2 regions of the Ercella succinigenes genome follow, and region 2 is predicted to be linked to the other one. Evidence: riboswitches for the same ligand, from Rfam matches in the RefSeq annotation. Region 2 holds a riboswitch; the other holds the start of a gene.
The links. A riboswitch is a leader RNA that binds a small molecule or an ion and turns the genes downstream of it on or off. The one in region 2 is predicted to bind cyclic di-GMP.
Positions count from the first base shown of each region.

Region 1: linked by a shared signal. The riboswitch ahead of flgB (flagellar basal body rod protein FlgB) and the one ahead of AC0KSB_RS10465 (Cna B-type domain-containing protein) in region 2 are both predicted to bind cyclic di-GMP.

Region 1 covers NZ_CDHP01000001.1:27,940-33,929, forward strand. The annotation lists gene fliE (flagellar hook-basal body complex protein FliE) at 80-409, opposite strand; gene flgC (flagellar basal body rod protein FlgC) at 439-879, opposite strand; gene flgB (flagellar basal body rod protein FlgB) at 885-1,340, opposite strand; cyclic di-GMP riboswitch class I at 1,534-1,655, opposite strand; gene AC0KSB_RS00185 (methyl-accepting chemotaxis protein) at 2,144-4,489, opposite strand; gene AC0KSB_RS00190 (isochorismatase family protein) at 4,847-5,413, opposite strand; gene AC0KSB_RS00195 (MFS transporter) at 5,567-5,990, shown strand, end outside.
Region 2 covers NZ_CDHP01000042.1:127,635-133,624, reverse strand. The annotation lists gene AC0KSB_RS10465 (Cna B-type domain-containing protein) at 1-4,403, opposite strand, end outside; cyclic di-GMP riboswitch class I at 4,484-4,570, opposite strand; gene AC0KSB_RS10460 (MFS transporter) at 4,785-5,990, opposite strand, start outside.

The DNA.
Region 1 (5,990 bases), on a different contig from region 2:
TTTTTGCAGGTCAGAAAGCAAGTATATATTAACTAACGATGCTCACTTAAATCAAAAAACTTATTCTTAAACAAAATAATCAGAGCTGCATTCTCATAATTTCATTGTAGGCTTCAAGAACTTTATTTCTTACAGTCATTGTCAGCTGTAAAGTCACATCTGCCTTTTCTGCTGCCAAAACAACAGAATGAACACTTTCCGCTTCACCCGACAAAAGTGAAAGCTCAGCCTGGTTAGCAGCAGCTACAGCAGCCTCTGCCGGTTCTTGTATCTTATTCAAAACATCTGCAAAACTTATGTTTTGATTTTGAACATCACGTCCCAGATCGGCAATCGGTGTATTTAACCTCTCAAAAGCTTGTGGATTTACTTGAGCAAGCCATTGGCTGGTACTTAGATTTTCAATCATTATTAATCTCTCACTTTCACATCAAACTATTATTTTCCAATTTCCAAAGCTTTAGCAGCCATACTTTTGCTGGCATTAACAACTGTAAGATTTGCTTCATAAGAACGAGTTGCAGAAATCATGTCTACATATTCTCGAACGATATCAACATTTGGCATTTCAACATATCCTTCTTCATTAGCATCAGGATGTGTCGGATCATACTGAATTTTGAAATCTGACTCATCTGCCGGTGTCGCAACCACCCTGACCCCTGAACCTGCTGCAGACAAACCACGTCTTTCTGCCAAAACATCGGCAAAGCGTATAGAACGCCCTTCAGCAAGCACCGTTGTTCTTCGTTGATAAGGAGTTCCATCTGCAGTTCTTGTAGTTGTTGCATTTGCTATATTCTGAGCAACAACATCCATCCGAAAGCTCTGTGCAGTAAGACCTGAAGCACTTATATTAATAGCATCAAACATACCCATTTATATCACTTCCCATCTCTAACTATTGTTTTTAGTCTGCCCAGTTCTTTGTTAATTGCGTATGTCATCGTATTGTAGAGGATATTATTCTTTGACAAAGCAACCATTTCAGCATCAGGATCAACATTATTCCCATCCATCCTCATAGCAGTATCAGCCGAGGAAACCTCAGGTTTCAAGTTATCAATGTCCAAGCCGTATATATCTATATGTTTAGCAGTGGTAATTCGTTCTATGTCGTTGCGCCCACTAATCTTCCTGGCATCTGTCCTCGCCACGATATCCGATTTCGATGCAGCTTCCATTGCATTTGCGAAAATATTTTCAAATCTGACCTGTGAAGCTTTAAAATCCGGGGTATCAACATTAGCAATGTTGTTTGAAATCACTTCGTTTCTTAACCAACTTGCGTCTAAGCCCTTTTCCATGATATTTACCTGATTTAACAAACCATCTATCATATATCCACCTCACATAATTTCCAAAGCTCAAAAATATTTTTCCTAAATAATCAAATTTCAATTAAAGTTTTGCACATATTGTGCGATATTATAAGATAAGTGATACAGACGTTCCATTTTGCAGTGTCACAACGGTTTAAAAAAGACGGTTCACAGTTGTACCGTCGCAAAAGAGTCCGTATAGACTCTGTTTAAATGCAACTGGCTGCCATTGGTACAAGAGAAAATAGTTAATGCTATAAAACTCTAAATACTATACCTTTAGGCCCTGTAGTTTTGCGTAACCGTCTTTCGCCGGTTTTGCCTTTTCTGTCTGTATTTTTTTAGCTGTTTTCAAGTTTAACTTGACATCTTCTTTACGTCAATAGTAATTAGGACAATATTTTTATTAATATTTATATATTATCAACATATTTTTCTGATATATCGTAATTATTATAAACTACTATAATTATAATAAGATCATCAATTTGATTGCAAAAGGGAGTATTCATGAAAAACAACTAATATCATATTCTATTTATTCTTAAATATTTATTGCATTCTGTATCTTTCAGTCTATTTTTGTTATAAAACGATAGTCGAAAAACGTTTTCGACTATCGTTTTCACATTAATATTTCTTTATTATATTTTTTTGTTTAACCAAATTTACTTTATTGTAACGATACGTTAACATGAGCTATTGCTATTTTCAATCACAAATATTTATTAGTATTGTTTTTTTAACATACAACGTACTGAGATTGTAATTTCAAAATTAATTTTTGTCATCAAAACAGTCATTGACAAAACCATGACAGCTTACTGTAATCTAAAATGACTTATTGATTCATATAGCAATTTTGCTTGTTCTGAAAGAAGCTCACTGGTTGAGGCAGTCTCCTCTGATGTCGCCGAGTTGTTTTGAACAACTGAAGAAACTTGTTCTATGCCTTGGTTAATTTGCGTAATACCTCCTGCCTGCTCATTAGACGCATTAGCAATTTCTGCAACAAGTACAGCAGTCTCATTTATGCTATCAACAATTTCAACCAAAGATTTAGCAGTCTCACTGGCAATCTCTGTGCCGCCCTCAACCTTACTGATTGTAGATTCAATATACTGTGTGGTTTCTCTGGCAGCTTCCGCACTGCGGGCAGCAAGATTACGAACTTCTTCAGCTACAACAGCAAAACCTTTACCGTGCTGACCTGCTCTGGCTGCTTCTACCGCTGCATTTAAGGCAAGAATATTAGTCTGAAAAGCAATTTCATCTATAACTTTGATAATTTTAGCAATATTAGTTGATGCATCATTTATATCATGCATTGCTTCCAGCATTGTCTTCATTTGCAAATTGCCTCTATCGGCACTTTCATGTGCTTTTTGTGACAAATTATTCGCACTTGAGGCATTTGTCGCATTCTGTCTTGTTTGCGAAGCTATTTCTGTAATTGAAGCTGACAATTCTTCAATAGAACTGGCTTGCTCAGTCGAACCCTGAGATAAAGCTCCGCTAGCATTAGATATTTCCTGCGCACTGGCAGCTACTTGTTCAGAAGTCTGCAAAATGTTAAACATCAGACCAGAAAGTGATGAAACCGTAGTATTTATCGATTCTTTTATACCTTTGTAACTGCCTTCGTATTCGCCAAGCATATTAGCTGTTAGATCACCATTAGACAACAGGTTTAATACTGTTTCCATTTCATTAAGCGGTTCAGACATTGCCTGTAATGCATTGTTCAAACCTTGAATTACTTTCTTGAACTCTCCTCTAAACTGACCTATGTCTGCTCTGTATTCAAGATCACCACGCTGAGCAGCCGAAGCAACTTCATCTGCCTGATCAGCTATATTTTGAACTGCTTCCATCATTCCAATCATAGCCGGAAGCAGTTTATTGTTTTCATCTGCTTCAGATTTAGCAGCAATTAATGCAGGGTAAAGAGAGAAATCACCCGCAGCTAAATTTATGCATACATTTTGAACATTAATATACATTTCTCTAACCTGATTAATTTGTGATGCCAGTTTTTTGAAATCACCTTGGTATTCACCTGTCATCCCTACTGTTACATCACTTTTTGACAGACGATCAAGAACAATATCCGCTTCACTAAGTGGTTTTGTAATTGCATCAAGAGTTGTATTAACACCTGCAACAATTTCACGATAAACGCCTGCAAATTGATCTGCATTCCCTCGTTTTTGCAAATTACCTCTGGCAGCTTCTGTTGTTAATTCCTGAACAGATGCGGACATCTTCCTCAAAGTGCTTATCATTTCCTGCATACTATGTGAAAGAATATCTTTTTCTGACATGGCAACTATTTCTATTTCCAGATTGCCTTTACCTATTTCACCGGCGGCATTAGCTCTTGCTCTTTGAGATTCGACAAGTTCGTTCATCGACCGCATCAAAGCACCTATCTCATCTTTTCTTGATCTGGTAGCTTCTGGTATTTCAAGCTCAACATCACCGAGCGAAAGTTGTCCTGCTTTTTGAGCAGCATCTTTGATTTGTCTGCCTATCTTACGAGCAATTACTAAACTAATAACAGATGCTATCGCTGCTCCAAGCAGCATTACAAACAGAACCGAATAAGTCATTATCATTAAATCATATTCAACCTGATCAGCAGGTAATCCGATGAAGAACATACCTATTATCTGATCGTTAAGATCATAAATAGGCGTATAGTAGGTATAATTTGAAACACCGGCAACATTTGCATATCCTACATATGTTTCTCCTTTAGCAAGAACCGCAGAAGCCACCTCATCTGAGACTTTAGTGCCTACAGCCCGATTGCCATCTTCTGTTATTACATTAGTAGCTATACGTGTATCATCTAAAAATAAAGTTACATTAAGCCCCGTCTGTTCTTTTATCATATCAGGAAAATCATTATCATCATTCATCTGATATACGCCTTTAAACAAATTTCCATCTCTCACGTTCCAGGCGCCTTCATACTTGTTATCAAGAAGTTGATATACCATATTACCTTGACGATCGAGATTCTCGGCAGCTGATCTGTCATTCATTCTTGTTGCTGCAAAGCTAACAAATAAATACATACCTACGGCGAATACAAGCATAAGAACCGCAAATGCAGTAAATATACGCGCCGAAATTGATTTGAATTGAATTCCCTTTTTCAAAATATAATACCCCCCTGTTTTTCGTGATCCCTTCAATTCTCAAATACTCTTATTAAATTAACTTATACTAAAAAAATATATTGTATTCAGAACAAAAAAATCTTTTTTCGATTATTTAATAGTAGACACTAAAAAGATATGTTCATTGTTTCATGTCGTATTTAATCAATAGAACTTTAACTATTTTGACAGGGTTTGACAATATATTTTTCAAAAAAAATATTATTAGTAACACCAGAGACAAAAAACCTGCATCATGAATCAATCACGATGCAGGTAAAAAGTGAATTTATGAGAATATTTTTAACATTAATTAATATATCTGATCCAATTGACTTGGCGTAAACACTATGCCAATCACTTAATAAGTTTGGAAACCTGTTTAAACAAAGGCGTTCCAGCTATTTCAAGCAAATCAAAAAGCATAGTTTCAGTATTACTGACTACAGCTCCCATATCACGCATTTGTTCAAGAGCGTTTTGTTTGTTTTCAATGCGGCGTGAACCGACGGCATCTTCTGCCAAAAACACCTGATAGCCTTCAACCAGTAATTGTCTTACCGTCTGATATACGCATACATGAGTCTCTATACCAGCAATAATAATCTGTTTGCGACCACTTTGTTTCAATATCTCGGTTACTTCTTCAGTGCAAGCACTAAAACTCATTTTCTCTGATATAACAGAATCCTTTGCCAACACTTTACTAATCGAATCCACCGTTGCCCCCAAACCTTTAGGATATTGTTCTGTAAGTAAAACAGGAATATTCATTAACTGGGCACTCTGGACAAGTATACTTGTCTTTGCTGCTACTTCCTCTCCACCATAAATCGCCGGGACAAGCTTTTCCTGTATATCAATTACTAAAAGTAGTGCGTCCTTCTTTTTTAAAAAATATTTCTCATTTATTGTTCCTGACATATCTGCCTCCTGTTTTGTAACCTTGATTTTTAATTTTTAAATAATTTAGAATAAGTATAACAGATTTTACCGTTTATTAATTATTATATGCAGCCTTAATAATGACAGTTGATAACCTATAGTTTAAGATGTCATTATAAGGAGATTATATAAGTGCGACTTAGATTTTATAGTGAAATGGCAAGGCAGTTCCGCCATGAACTGAAATTAAGAATTTATCCTGATAAAAATCAGGATACCGGTATCAGGCTGGCAACACAAATACGTGTTGAAGGTCTTATAGCTGCAATTGTTCTTAATCTGGCAACAGTTTTTACAGCCATGTTTGCCACACGCCTGGGTGCTGACTCAAGGCAAATCGGTCTTCTTTCCTCGCTTCCACAATGGACAGGCCTACTTGTAATGCTTCCCGGTACTTTAATCGCAGGCAAGCTTAAACACAGCCGCCGTCCTGTAGAATTATCTATACTTGCAGCCGGATTGCTTTATGGACTTGCCGGTCTTGCTCCTTATATGGGTTCAATCAGGGTTTTTTATCTCATGTCTATGATTTCTCTTGCCAATGCCCCCATGGCAC
Region 2 (5,990 bases):
AATGTTTCTGTTGTGGTCGGCTCAACCAAAGGTATTGATTCTGTTGTTACCTCTATCGTAGGTAGTGTTGGTAATGTAGTTGTAGTCTCTTCCGGTGGTACAGTAACCGTAATTTCTGCTGCTGCTTCAACTCTGTCAAACCAGCCTTCCGGGAAAGGATTTGTCATGTATTCCGGAATATTTTCATTTTGGATTGCCTGTATTGTAGCTTCTGCTGCTGCAATATTGACGATTGGTGATCTTTCTTCATCAGCATCTACAGTAATATAAGTATAGGTAAGAATGAACTGCTGCTGTGGCTGCATCGTTCCAAGATCAATATATGCATTTCCATTAATATCTTCAGAGAAAATATATTCATTGTCATTTTGATCTGTTACTGTCATTCCAGGCACTGCCTCTGAATCAAAGAATATTACCTGATCAAGAGCTGTATTACCGGTATTTGTAATTGTAACAATGTATTCTGCAGTTTCACCGGATATAAAATCAGCTGCTGCACCATGTTCAGAACCACTAGTTAAATTTGCTACAGTTTTTTCAATTGTGATGCTTGGTTCATAAACAAAATCATTATAGGCAGTGACTTCAAAAGAATTCCCCTGAAGTTGTACTATAGTATCTGTATTCAGATTAATAATTATACTTTCTGACATCAGCATAAAGCCTTGAGGTGCTTGTGTTTCTACTAAAAAATACTGTCCGGCAGGATATCTGCCTTCTGTTCTGGCATAGCCATCTTCACCTGTTGTAATTGTTTCCAAATATATTCCAGGTATCATACTTCCAGTTATTAGCAGTGAAGGCATAAGGTCATTTCCATTGCTATCTGTCATAGCAGTCCATAATTCAAACGTAGCACCTTCTAACGGAGTCTCTCCATCTCTGCTATCAAGTTTTAGAAGTTGTATTTCTGCTGTTATTAATTCATTTGCAATGTCAAAACCTTCATAAGGAAGTACATTGTAATGGAAAGAATTAAATACTTCTTTTATAGAGTATTCATATTCTTGACCTGTCAAATCATATCTAGGCAAATCATTAAACTTAAATACCCAGATATTGTCATCCTGTTCATCAGCATCTTCTGCGTCAAGTTCAATCGTACGGAATGGTTCCAAACCATCATTCTGATAAAGTTCAATTGTAATACTATCTGGTCTAAGTCCAAATAAATTATCAAGATCAATCCAGGTTTTAGTTCCCTCAATATCTACCAAAGGAATAACTGTCAACCAGGCATTATCTTCATCAGATCCAGTCCAGCCATTTGGATAGTCCGGAGTTTCGATCATCGTCGCACTTATCGATGCGATATTTTCGATAGGGCTTCTGTCTGGGTCACCGGCTTGTGTAATATATTCATATGTAAGTGTAATTGACTCCCCTGCTTCCATTGCAGCAAGGTCAATATATAGATTTCCATTTTCATCTTCGTCAAAAATATATGTATTGCCGTTTTCGTCGGTAACCGTCTGTCCCAAATATGCCTGATCATCTGTCAATCTTATATCAACCAGATTTGCATTACCGTAATTAGTTACAACAACTTGATAAATAGCGGTTTCTCCAACCTCTGCTGTTGCTTCATCAGCAAAAGCTGTTCCTCTGGAAAGATTAGCTACTGATTTTTCGATCGATATTCCAGGTTCATAAATGAAATCATTGTAAGCTGTAACTTCAAATGGTGCTCCCTCTAGCTGTAATATGGTGCCTGAAGTAAGATTAATAATAATATTCTCTGCCAACAGGTAAAACCCTTGAGGAGCTTTTGTTTCTACTAAATAATATTGACCTGCTGGATAACTACCTGATGTTTTAGCATATCCGTTTGCTCCTGAAGCAATTGTTTCTAAATAAATACCAGGAATCATTGTTCCAGGAATCATTTGATATGGAGTAACTCCATTGTTCTCTACCGCTGCTGCCGGAACCCATAATTCAAATTCAGCATCAGCTAACGGAGTTTGTGCATCTCTACCATCTAATTTAAGCAGCTGTATCTCTGCTGTAATCAATTCATTTGTAATCTCATTTGCATTAATACTTATCCTATAATCAGTTGAAGAAAATTGTTCTTTTACACTATAAACATATTCCTGATTATTGCTGTCATATTGAGGCAGATTTTCAAATTTAAACAACCATACATTATCACTTTCAGCATTAGATATATTTACATCCTGACTTGCAAAAGGTGTCTTATCATCATTTTGATAAAGATTAATTGTTATAGTATCAGGTCTGAGTCCAAAGAAATTATTGGAATCCTGCCATAGTTTGCTGCCTTCAAGATCAATACGCTTAAGCGTATTTGTTATAGTTGCATTACCTGTGCGTACATTTGTATTAATTGTTATATTCTCGTTATCAATACTTACATCATAACGATAATTATCAGGCAATGCTGTGCCATTAATATCAGCAACCTCTTCAATTCTATATTCGCCTAAAGGCAAATTTTCAAATAGAGCTGCTTCCCCTACAGTAAAAGGCTTAATCCATATTCTATCTGTATTAACTGTATCTGAAAGCTTAGCAAAGAAAGTTTCTCCATTAAGATCAGTGTTTTGTCCTGCAGATTTATAAACTGTAATTTCACCTGTAATCAACTTATTCGTGATAGTCATTCCATTATGTGTTGCTTCGTAGTTATCTGGAACATCTATTTCCTTAACAGAATAACTATAGAGATCACCGCTGTTATCCTTTTCCGGCAAATTCATAAAAGTATATTTCCAGGAATTTGCAGTTTCAAGTTTTGCTGTTAGTCCTGTATCATCTCCATTACGCAAAAGTTTCACATTAATTTCATCAGGACGATATCCGTAAATATTATCAAAATCCTGCCATACTTTCTCAGCTTCAACCTGCGTTCTGCGCAAAGCATTTCTTAAAGTCAAACCATCTTCTGCAGCTGTATATGATTCCGGAACGTTTACTTCTTTTACACTATAGGTGTATGCTACGCCTTCACTATCGTACATCGGCAAATTTTCTATTGTTTTTGTCCAGTTTTCATTAGCTGTAAGCGCAAACGGCTGACCATAATCACTTCCATTTTGCAAAAGCTGAACCATAATTTCAGAAGGTCTCAGATTAAAATAATTATCAGTATCATTATAACTGTCGTCCCATGTCTTAGTAACAGTCACATCTTGTGTTTCGAAAATTACATTCGTTGGTTCTTGCCATACATGATTATTACTATTTGTGTCCTTTGATATTATGCTATCAATTTTAACAATATTTGTTAAATCCGGTAACGGATTTAATGCTGTTTCTGAAGCAGTCCCTCTGTTATCAGGTAATGCTCCGGCAAAAACATCTTCTACTGAATATGGAACGTAAACAACCAGCTCCAGATTTACAGTTTCCAAAGGAGCTATTGCCATGGCCGGCCATGTTACAGTGTGATTTATTTCATCATATATCGCTCCACCACTAGCACTTACAAAACTTACATTTGAATCCAGCTTATCACTGATAACAACACCATTTGCAACATTTTGAGTCGAATAATTGGTTGTCTCAATAATATATTTGAGATCACTGCCTGCAGTGACCGGATCAGGCTCATCTGTTTTTATTACACCAACATCAACTTCAATGCTGGTAAAACTTCCAACCTGACTTAAAGGAATGGTCTGATTTCCTGTATTGATAGTTGATCTTTTACCTGTTTCAGGAACAGTTTCAGCTTTAATAAGTCTTGACTGTACATTTCCTGTTACTTTATCAGGCAATGCATCTTTCAAAACCATCCAAATTTCAACAATAATATTATCACCTGAATTTAATCCTGAAATCCTGAAAGTTCCTTCTATTTCTTCACTGTTTTTACCTTCATTAGCAATTATATAAGAGTATGAATCAACTTTGGCATTCTCTCCAGGATCTACAGAACCAGGATCTCCTGCATCAACAAAAGCACTATAAACACCGTAAGCAGGATCAAAACCAAAATCTCCTCCACTTGTAGTTTTTGTCCGCCAGCCCGCCTTAAACTCTATAACTCCATTTTCTGGAAGAGTTGACCCGTTAACTGCAATTTCCATTTGAAAAACAACAATCTGTCCAAGGGCAAGATCACCTGGTTCCAGCGATGTTACTCCATCCCGGTCAGAAGGCGTGGGACTTGCATACAACAAAGCATGTTCTAAAACATTACTACCACGTCCACCAATATAAGGTGGTAATTCACTTGGAGTAAGTTTATCATATGTAGGTTTATAAGGGCCTTTGTTAAGAGAAGGATCAGATGCATAAAAACTGATTGAATAATCCCCTCCTGCTGCAAATGTCATTTGTGGCAGCCCAGATACTATCATGGCAAATACAATTAGTAACACAAAAATTCTGTGTAAATATCTTTTGTTCGAATAACCTTGAACAATCTCCATTTTTAACACCTCTCTTCAAAACTCTGTAAATAAAAAAGCCAGACAAAATGTCTGGCAGAAAATGCATATAGTAGATACGTCTTGGCGGCTGGACGATCATGGAGCAAAAGCTCTTTAGACTCACAGCTTTGCGTATATTTCTTTCGAAATATTTGCCTTTTTCAAGATGCAACAGCATCTTTCCTGCCCAATCCGTATACCACTGTCAAAGTGCAATTTTAGCAATGCATCAATATAAATACACCACCAAGCAACTTACCTCTGATTTTATAAATATATTGACTAGTAGATCATGTTTATGTAGCAATTATATCACTTTTAATAATACAAATACAAACAATTAATCTATTATCAGTGTGAATTTTAACAAAGATACTTAAGTTACATATTAGACTTGCCAGCAAGTAAAAGAACCTTGCTTTTCATCATGATAAGACTTTCAATAAACATCAATAAGCCGGTAACAATAAGCATCCATTCTATTCTTATATAATCGGCAAGAGGACCGTAAATCAACATAGCCAGTGGCATAACCGAATTAGAAATCATGGTTAGAACACCGAAAACACGGCCCAAGTAGTCAGCCTCAACTTTTTCCTGAAGCATAACGGTAAAAGGAGTATTAAACAATGGTACAACCAGACCAATGAAAGCCATTATCGCTGAATAAATCCAGAATACCGGCACAATACCAAGAGCAATAGTAAACACTGCAACAGAAAAGCTTGACGCCAGAATTGTGTGGATTTTATTTTTAAACCCGCCCCAGGCAGCCAGAATCAATCCACCCAACATCATACCTACAGAAAATGTTACCTCAATGACTGTCAAGCGCCAGACATCATTACCGAATGTTCTGGTAACTTGCAAAGGTGTCAAAAATGCCAAAGGCGCGAAGAGAACAAAAAACACAGCCGAATAGGCAAATATAGTTTTAACAAAACTATGTTCTCTGATATACCTTAACCCTTCAAGCATATCTTTTAGATAACTTGCGTCTTTTTCAATATTCTTCTTTTGATAATCAGGCACATTAAGTAAAACCAACAAAATAAAAATAGCAAAAGCAGCTGTTACAACATCAATAAAGAAAATTGATTCTATAGTTGCCATAGTAAGCAATGCTCCGCTGATCATCGGAGAAGCCAGAGAAACAAGAGCCTGTACACTTCCATTAATGCTATTTACTCTGGTAAGATGTTCAAAAGGCACAATCTGAGGCAAAATAGCGCTCACCGCAGGCGTTTGAATACCTGCACCAACTGATCTGATTGCAGATGCAACCAGCAGGAGCCAGATAGCATCATAGCCAAGCAAGAAAAAAACTGCCAGTCCAAGAGTAGCTGCTGCAATAAAAAAATCAGAAATAACAATCAGAAGTTTACGATTGAATCTGTCTGCCCAGACACCGGCAAAAGGCGAAATAAAAAAAGTAGGAAGGAAACCAAAAACTATTGACAGGGTCATCATAAAGCCAGATTGAGTAACAATTGTAATATGCCATGTAATAGCATATTGCACCAGCATAGATCCAAAAAGCGAGATATTCTGACTGGCTAAAAACAAAATAGTATTTTTTTTCCAATT